2 regions of the Gluconacetobacter sp. genome follow, and region 2 is predicted to be linked to the other one. Evidence: predicted binding sites of a transcription regulator. Region 2 holds the regulator's gene; the other holds the start of a gene.
What was found. Region 2 encodes HrcA, which represses chaperone genes, less so after heat shock. Its sites were predicted from a motif close to GTTNGCACTCNCNNNNNGNGAGTGCNAAC; they were not measured.

Region 1: ABF821_RS18160 (co-chaperone GroES) is a predicted target of HrcA. The motif match lies at 2,509-2,537, and genes of this name have one in related genera.

What each region holds. Positions count from the first base shown of each region.
Region 1 is NZ_JBDNXE010000145.1:3,079-7,487, reverse strand. It holds gene ABF821_RS18170 (LysR substrate-binding domain-containing protein) at 1-342, shown strand, start outside; gene groL (chaperonin GroEL) at 440-2,080, opposite strand; gene ABF821_RS18160 (co-chaperone GroES) at 2,134-2,424, opposite strand; gene ABF821_RS18155 (usg protein) at 2,696-2,956, shown strand; gene ABF821_RS18150 (DUF4169 family protein) at 3,003-3,203, opposite strand; gene ABF821_RS18145 (dienelactone hydrolase family protein) at 3,250-3,918, shown strand; gene ABF821_RS18140 (glycosyltransferase family 25 protein) at 3,975-4,409, opposite strand, start outside.
Region 2 is NZ_JBDNXE010000087.1:4,410-8,818, reverse strand. It holds gene ABF821_RS14625 (penicillin-binding protein 1A) at 1-525, opposite strand, end outside; gene ABF821_RS14620 (aldo/keto reductase) at 652-1,539, opposite strand; gene hrcA (heat-inducible transcriptional repressor HrcA) at 1,709-2,776, opposite strand; gene rph (ribonuclease PH) at 2,962-3,711, shown strand; gene rdgB (RdgB/HAM1 family non-canonical purine NTP pyrophosphatase) at 3,708-4,322, shown strand.

The DNA of each region.
Region 1 (4,409 bases), on a different contig from region 2:
CAGGCGCGCTGGATCATGCGCGAGGAAGGCTCGGGCACGCGCTCGACGCTCAACCAGCATCTGCGCCGGCTCGGCATCGACCCCGATACGCTGGATATCGCGCTGGTGCTGCCGTCCAACGAAAGCGTGCGGACCGCCGTCGAGGCCGGCGCCGGCGTTGCCGCCCTGTCCTCCCTGGTCGTCGCCCCCGGCATCCGCGCAGGTATCCTCCATGCGGCGCCCTTCTCGTTCGGCCCAAGGCCCTTCTTCGGGCTCCGCCACAAGGAGCGCTATCGCAGCCGCGCGGCGGAAGCCCTGCTGGCCTTCATCACCGCCCACACGGGCATCGCCCCCGGCCAATAGAACAAAAAAAAGCCGCCCGCGAACGGACGGCTCTTTTCCTGCCGGAAAAAGCGGCTTCCGGTCCGGGCACAAGGCCCGGACCGACAGGCTCGATGGATCAGAAATCCATGTCGCCCATGCCACCCATGCCGCCACCGGGGGCCGGCGGGGCCTTCTTTTCCGGCTTCTCGGCCACCATCGCTTCGGTGGTGATCAGCAGACCGGCAACCGACGCCGCATCCTGCAGCGCGGTACGGACAACCTTGGTCGGGTCGATGATACCGGCCGCGACCAGATCCTTGTAATCGCCGATCTGGGCGTCGAAGCCGAAATTGTAGTCGCTGACTTCCAGCACCTTGCCGGCGATCACCGCACCGTCTTCGCCCGCATTGTGGGCGATCTGGCGCAGCGGAGCCTGCAGGGCCTTGCGGATGATCTCCGCACCGACGCGCTGGTCCTCGTTGTGGAAGTGCAGATGGCTCAGCGCGGTCGACGCACGCGCCAGCGCGGTGCCACCACCCGGAACGATGCCTTCCTCGACGGCGGCGCGGGTCGCATGCAGCGCGTCGTCAACGCGGTCCTTGCGCTCCTTCACCTCGACCTCGGTCGAGCCGCCGACGCGGATGACGGCAACGCCACCAGCCAGCTTCGCCAGACGCTCCTGCAGCTTCTCGCGGTCGTAGTCCGAGGAGGTCTCCTCGATCTGCGCGCGGATCTGGGCGCAACGACCCTTGATGTCGTCGGATGCGCCGGCACCCTCGACGATCGTGGTGTTTTCCTTCTCGATCCGGACCTTCTTCGCGCGGCCCAGCATCGCCAGGGTCACGGTTTCCAGCTTGATGCCCAGATCTTCGCTGATCACCTGGCCACCGGTCAGGATCGCGATGTCTTCCAGCATCGCCTTGCGACGATCGCCGAAGCCCGGCGCCTTGACGGCGGCGATCTTCAGGCCGCCACGCAGCTTGTTGACGACCAGGGTCGCCAGCGCCTCGCCATCGACATCTTCCGCCAGGATCAGCAGCGGACGGCCCGACTGCACGACGCTCTCGAGCAGCGGCAGCATCGGCTGAAGCGACGAGAGCTTCTTCTCGTGGATCAGGATGTAGGGGTTATCCAGATCGGCGATCATCTTTTCCGCATTCGTGATGAAATACGGGGAGATGTAACCGCGATCGAACTGCATGCCCTCGACGACGTCCAGCTCGGTGTGCAGGCCCTTGGCCTCTTCCACCGTGATGACGCCCTCGCTGCCGACCTTCTGCATGGCCTGCGAGATCATCTCGCCGATCTCATGCTCGCCGTTGGCGGAGATCGTGCCGACCTGCGCCGTCTCGGCCGGGGTCGTGATCTTCTTGGTGTTCTTCTTCAGCTCTTCGACGACGGCCACGACGGCCTTGTCGATGCCGCGCTTCAGGTCCATCGGGTTCATGCCGGCGGCCACGGCCTTGGCACCCTCGCGGATGATGGCCTGCGCCAGCACGGTCGCCGTCGTCGTGCCGTCACCGGCCACGTCGTTGGTCTTCGAGGCCACTTCGCGCACCATCTGGGCGCCCATGTTCTCGAACTTGTCGGCCAGCTCGATTTCCTTGGCGACCGACACACCGTCCTTCGTGATGCGCGGCGCGCCGAAGCTCTTGTCGAGCACGACGTTCCGGCCCTTCGGGCCCAGGGTCACCTTCACCGCGTCGGCCAGAATGTCCACGCCCCGCAGCATGCGCTGACGTGCTTCACCGCCGAACTTTACGTCCTTGGCTGCCATTTCAGAATTCTCCTGTAGGAAACTCGTTCATCAGAAAGGAAAGTAGAAGGACCTCAGGCGATCACGCCCATGATGTCGCTTTCCTTCATGATCAGCAGCTCCTCGCCATTGATCTTGACCTCGGTGCCCGACCATTTGCCGAACAGCACCTTGTCGCCCGCCTTCACGTCGAGGGCGACGATCTGTCCCTGCTCGTTCCGCGCGCCGGGGCCGACGGAGATGACTTCGCCTTCCATCGGCTTTTCCTTGGCGGTGTCGGGAATGATGATGCCGCCAGCCGTCTTCTCTTCGCCGGTCAGGCGACGGACGACCACACGGTCATGCAGGGGCCGAAAATTCGTCATTATGGATCGCTCCACGTCTAAAAAAGGTAACGCCCTTGAATAAGCAACGCCACCGGGTTGGCACGCGCGCCAGAGCCGCGTCGCTTTAGCACTCTCCTTGCGAGAGTGCCACGCAAGAGGTAGGAGCCCACCCCCTCCCTGTCAACGCCTTGGCAGCACTTTCTTTCGACGACTGCCAAGTTTTTGGGAACAAAGAATTTTTCTTGAAATCCTCCTGCGGGCTCAAGCAGGCTGGCCTTGCACGCCCAACCGTCGATCCAGCGAGGTGTCCATGTCTCTGCGGCTCCAGCTCAACGACTACCGCCTGACGACCGCCGAAATCCTCTATCGCCTGCCCGATCACCCGACCCTGCTCCAGACCTATATCTGGCAGGAGCTCGACCTGGCGCCGTCCTATCCGCAACTCCGCCGGTTCCTCGATTTCTGGACCCGCTCGCTGGAAGGGCGACTGCACTCGGTCAGGGTGGCGCAGCAGGGTCCGATCTCCCCGCCGGTGCTGCGCCACGCCACGGCATGCCTCACGTTACATTGAACCGCACGACAGTGACCGCACGCCCCTGACGGCCCCCAGGAGTTCATCACCCCTGCCCGTCGCCCTCGGGCTCGGCGGAAAGCTGCGCGCCGTCCAGCGCCCGCCGGGTCCGTTCGGCCTCCTGCCGCTCGCGGTCGCGTTCGGCCAGCGTCCTGCCGTGCAGCGCGCGATTGCGCGCCGCAATGGCGGCCTGCTCCGCGCGGACCTTGCGCTTGCGCGCCTGTCGCAGGTTGACGATCTCGGTCATCCCGTCACTCTACCGGCCCTGATCGGGACAGAAAAGGACCTGCCGCATGGGCCAGACCATCACCCTGACCGCCACCGACGGCCACACGCTCTCCGCTTACACCGCAGGCCCGGCCGATGCCGCCCGCGCGCTGGTCGTGGTGCAGGAGATTTTCGGCGTGAACCACCACATTCGCACCGTCGCCGACTCCTTCGCCGCCGAAGGCTACCGCGTCATCGCCCCCGCCCTGTTCGACCGCGCGGAGCGCGGCGTGGAACTGCCCTACGACCAGGACGGCGTGCGCAAGGGCCTGGACCTGCGCGCCGCGATCCCGCCCGAAGACACGCTGCGCGACATCGCCGCCGCCGCCCACGCACTGGGTCTGCCACCGGCCCATACCGGCATCATCGGCTATTGCTGGGGCGGCACCATCGCCTGGCAGGCCGCCTGCCGCACCAACGTGTTCGGCGCGGCCGTCGGCTGGTATGGCGGCGGCATCGCCGCCGAGCGAACCCTTACGCCCCATTGCCCGGTCGAACTGCATTTCGGCGAGACCGACGCTTCGATCCCGCTCTCCGACATCGCCGCCATCCGCGCCGCCCACCCCGACCTGCCGGTCTACACCTACCCGGATGCCGGGCACGGCTTCGGCTGCCCGGAACGCGCCAGCTTCAACGCTCCGGCGGCCCACCTCGCCCGCACCCGCAGCCTGGCCTTCTTCGCTCAGACGCTTTAATGCACGAAAATCGCAGGATATCGTCCGTCATGTGACATTCGTTCGGATGCCGGCCGCTACCCGACACGGGTCCATCGACGGGTCGAAAGCGGCCGGAGCCAAAGTCCGCCCATCGGCTTTAAAGATCGTCCGCCATGTTTCGCACTCCAGGCGACGCAGGTTTTCGCACTCCACCACCGCCTGATCAGCGAGCGTCGCTGCCGTAGGCACCAACGCATCAGGCCGGCAACCATGGTCTCGCTGCGTCTCAAGGAGCATTCCAGGCGAAACCGCTCGTCGCCGATGGTCGAGGAACTGGCATCGTCACGCAATTCGACCGGCCATGGCTGGACGGCATACATAATGCCGCGCGAATTCCAGTAATGGTCCAGAAAAACGTCCACCGCCTCTACAAACCTGCCGGATGCCGCCAGCAGGGCGCGCGCGCCGGCAGGGGTGAGCCAATAGGCATGGCTACCGCTGCATCCGCTGAGAAGAAGGCGGATTTCGTA
Region 2 (4,409 bases):
CGTCGAGGCACCAATCGGTCGGTGCCCCTTGTTCATCGTCAGGTCGGTCAGCCCCGCGCGGAGGATCGCGAACGGATTGACGCCGCCATGGGTATAGAATTTCTGGTCTTCGGTCGCGATGACGGCATTCTTTACCCGTGCCGGAATGGCCGAATAGGGCACGAAGATACGCCGTTCCGCCGCCAGTTCCGCCATCACCCGGTCATCGCCGGAATAAAGCCGGCTCATCACCGGCGGCTGGTAGGTGCGCAGCCCGTCAACCGTCGGCAGGTCGGCCACCAGTTGCTCGTATTTGGTCCAGGCGACCATCCCGCCGGCCAGCGAGCCCAGCAGCAGCACCGCCGCCCCCCCGCCGAGCAGCCTGCGCACCAGCCGGAAGCGCGGCCGGCGCGGGCCGCCACCCGGCCCCGTCAGGCCGAAACCGCGTCGCGACGGGCGGGGAGCCCCACCGTCTGCGGCATCACCGCCAATGCGCGAAGTCACAAGCAGCCGGCCGTCACGGCCTGATCCGTTACGAAAAATCATCCAGGGTCCAGTGGGCGAAGGGCAAGGAAACGAGATCCGTCACGACGGGCACCGGCGGGAACGGGGCTGGGCAAGGACGCCTCTCCTAGCATTCCCGGACCCCGGCGTCGCCCCCCGCAAGGTGCGTCAACCACCCGCCTGACGCTGCCATTCCGCGCGCCCCTCCTGCTCCAGACGGGTGAAAACGGCATCATCCAGCACCAGTCCGGCGGCGGCGACATTCTCCTCGACATGCTCGGGGCTGCCGGTACCGGGAATCGGCAGCATCACCGGGGCGCGGCGCAGCAGCCATGCCAGCGCCACCTGCCCCGGCGTGGCCCCCAGATCGCGCGCCACCCGGTCCAGCACGCCGCCCTCGCGGGCCAGCGACCCCGCCGCCAGCGGCGCCCAGGGGATGAAGCCGATCCCGTGCCCCGCGCAATAATCCAGCACGTCCTCCGAGGCACGATTGACCAGGTTATAGCGGTTCTGCACCGTCGCGACCGGAAAGAAGCGCCGGGCCCGCTCGATCATCTCCACGGGCACTTCCGAGAGGCCGACATGGCGGATCAGCCCTTCCGCGCGCATCGCGGCGATCACCTCGAACTGCGTCTCCGGCGTGCAATCCGGCCCCACGCGATGCAACTGCCACAAATCGATGCAATCCACCCCGAGGCGCCGCATGCTCATCAGCACGCACTGGCGCAGATAGTCCGGGTTTCCCACCGGCCGCCAGATATCCGGCCCATGGCGCGTATGCCCGCCCTTGGTCGCGATATGCAGCCCGGCATAGGGATGAAGGGCGGCGCGGATCAGATCCTCGCTGACATAAGGCCCATAGGCGTCGGCGGTGTCGATCAGCGTCACGCCGCAGGCCGCCGCGCGGCGCAGCGTGTCCAGCGCGCGGTCACAGTCGGGCGGATCGCCCCAGATTCCGCGCCCGGTAATCCGCATGGCGCCAAACCCCAGGCGCGCGACGGGCAGATCGCCGCCAATCAGGAATGTGCCGGCCTGGCCTGCATCGGGACGGGGCATGAAAGCGCTCCTCAAACATGCGCACCAGGGCGGAAACAAAGGCCAGACCCCGGCAGTTAAAGCAGGAAAATGGCGGCACCAAGGCAGTCCGGTTTTTCACGACGACCGTTTATGGAGCCGCCAAATCCCGACCCGGACACACCACCAGCGCGTGTGTCCGGGCCGAGATTCAGCCGAGCATTCTGCCTATGACGCGGGCAGTATAATCCACCACCGGGATGATGCGCCCATAATTGAGGCGCGTGGGGCCGATCACCCCGATCGCCCCCACGATCCGGTTGCTGTCGGTCCGTGCCGGGGCCACCACCACCGAGGTGCCGGAAAGCCCGAACAGCCCACTCTCGGCCCCGATGAAGATCCGCACGCCATCCGATTCCTGCGCCAGTTCCAGCAGGCGCAGCATCGTCTCCTGCGCCTCCAGCCGCTCGAACAGCATCTGGATGGTGGAAAGGCGCTCGATCTCCGTCACGTCGGCCAGCAGGCGTGCCTGCCCGCGGACGAACAGCGTGCCGCCGCGATCCACGTCGCTCCAGGTCGCCAGCCCGCTGGCCACGATCTCGGCGGTCAGATGATGCAGTTCGCTGCGATTGGCGCTCATGTCCGCGCTGACATGCGTGCGCAGATCCTCCAGCGAGCGCCCGGCCAACTGGGCGTTGAGATAATTCCCCGCTTCGACCAGCGCCGAGGGCGGCAGTCCGATCGGGGTCTCGATCACCCGGTTTTCCACCTGCCCGTCCGCGCCGACCAGGATCACCAGCGCCCGCCGAGGGCCGAGGGCGACGAACTCGATATGCTTCACCGCCCCGTCGCCCTTGGGCGCCAGCACCAGCCCTGCGGCCGAGGACAGGCCGGACAGCATCGACGATGCCTCGGCCAGCGTGTCCTGCAACGAGCGGCCGCGCATTTCCAGCGAGTTGGTGATGGTCTCGCGCTCGTCCTCGCTCAGGCTGCCGAATTGCAGCAACCCGTCCACGAACAGCCGCACCCCCTTTTCCGTCGGCAGGCGACCGGCCGAGGCATGGGGCGAAAACAGCAGCCCGGCCTCGGTCAGGTCCGCCATCACGTTGCGGATGGTCGCCGGCGAGAGCGGCAGCGGCAGGCGCCGCGACAGCGTGCGCGACCCGACGGGCTCTCCGGTTTCCACATATTGTTCGACGATCTCGCGCAGGATCGCCGCCGAACGGGCATCCAGCCCCGGTGGCAGGGCCGGACGGGAAGACAGGGTGCCGGGATTCATCCTGCTTGAAGCCTCCACGTTCGAGGCCGGCGGAAGCCGGCGGAATTGACCCTTATAAATCTGGAAGCTCCGGCCGGCTATGACAAGCGTCGGGCTGGCCATTCTCCCCCGGCTCGGGCTATGCCCGCGTTTTCGGCGGCCCGCCCCGGAATGCCCTGCCTGTCGATGCGGAGTATCGTTTGCCCATGACCCCCCGCCCCTCGGGCCGCGCCGCCGACGCGCTGCGCCCCGTCTCCATCGAAACCGGCTTCGCCCGCCACGCCGAAGGTTCGGCCCTGATCCGCATGGGCGGGACCGAGGTGCTGTGCGCCGCCAGCGTCGAGCCCCGCGTACCGCCCTTCCTGCGCGGCCAGGGCAAGGGCTGGGTCACCGCCGAATACGGCATGCTGCCCCGCGCCACCCACACGCGCGGCCCGCGCGAGGCCGCGAAGGGCAAGCAGTCGGGCCGCACGCAGGAAATCCAGCGCCTGATCGGCCGCTCGCTGCGCGCCGTGACCGACCTGACCGCCCTGGGCGAAATTTCGATCACCGTCGATTGCGACGTGCTGAACGCCGATGGCGGCACCCGCTGCGCCTCCATCACCGGCGCCTGGGTCGCCCTGCGGCTGGCGCTGGAGAAGCTGGTGCGCAACCGCGTGCTGGCCCGCGTGCCGCTGACGGCACAGGTCGCGGCCATCTCCTGCGGCCTGACCGGGGCCGGCGCGGTGCTCGACCTCGATTACGACGAGGACAGCACGGCCGCCGCCGACGCCAATTTCGTCCTCACCGAGGCCGGCGGCATCGTCGAGATCCAGGGCACGGCCGAACAGGCCCCGCTCTCGCAGGCGCAGTTCGAGGCCCTGATGCGGCTGGCACAGGGCGGCACCGCGCATCTGTTCGCCGCCCAGCTTGCTGCGGTCGACAAAGCACTGGCCGCACGGGGCGACGCGTCGTGAGCGGGGCGAGCACCCCCCGCCTGGCCTCCGGCACACGGCTGGTCCTGGCCAGCCACAACCAGGGCAAGCTGGCGGAATTCGATGCCCTGCTGAACGGCTATGGCATCACCATCGTCTCCGCCGGCCAGCTCGGCCTGCCCGAACCCGAGGAAACCGCCGACAGCTTCACCGGCAACGCGGCGCTGAAGGCCGTGGCGGCGGCCAGGGCCAGCGGCCTGCCGGCGCTGGCCGACGATTCCGGCCTCTGCGTCGCCGCCCTCGGCGGCGCGCCAGGGATCTATTCCGCCCGCTGGGCCGGCCCCGACAAGGATTTCCCCGGCGCCATGGCCCGCATCCACGAAGCCATCGGCAACGACGAGGACCGGTCCGCCTGGTTCATCTCCGTCCTCTGTCTCGCGTGGCCCGACGGCACCCTCCGCACGTTCGAAGGCCGGATCGACGGACAGATCGCCTGGCCGCCCCGTGGCGCCCAGGGCCATGGCTACGATCCGATCTTTACGCCGGAAGGCGAGACCCGGACCTTCGCCGAGATGCCCGAGGCCGAGAAGAACGCCATCAGCCATCGCGCCCGCGCCTTCGCCGCCTTTCGCGCCGCCTGCCTACCCTCATAGAATAGCTAGAAAAATCACCACTTAGTTGACGGTAATCTCTTGGCAGGGTAGCTGAATGCCTCTCATAGTAAGTCGTAATGGGACGCT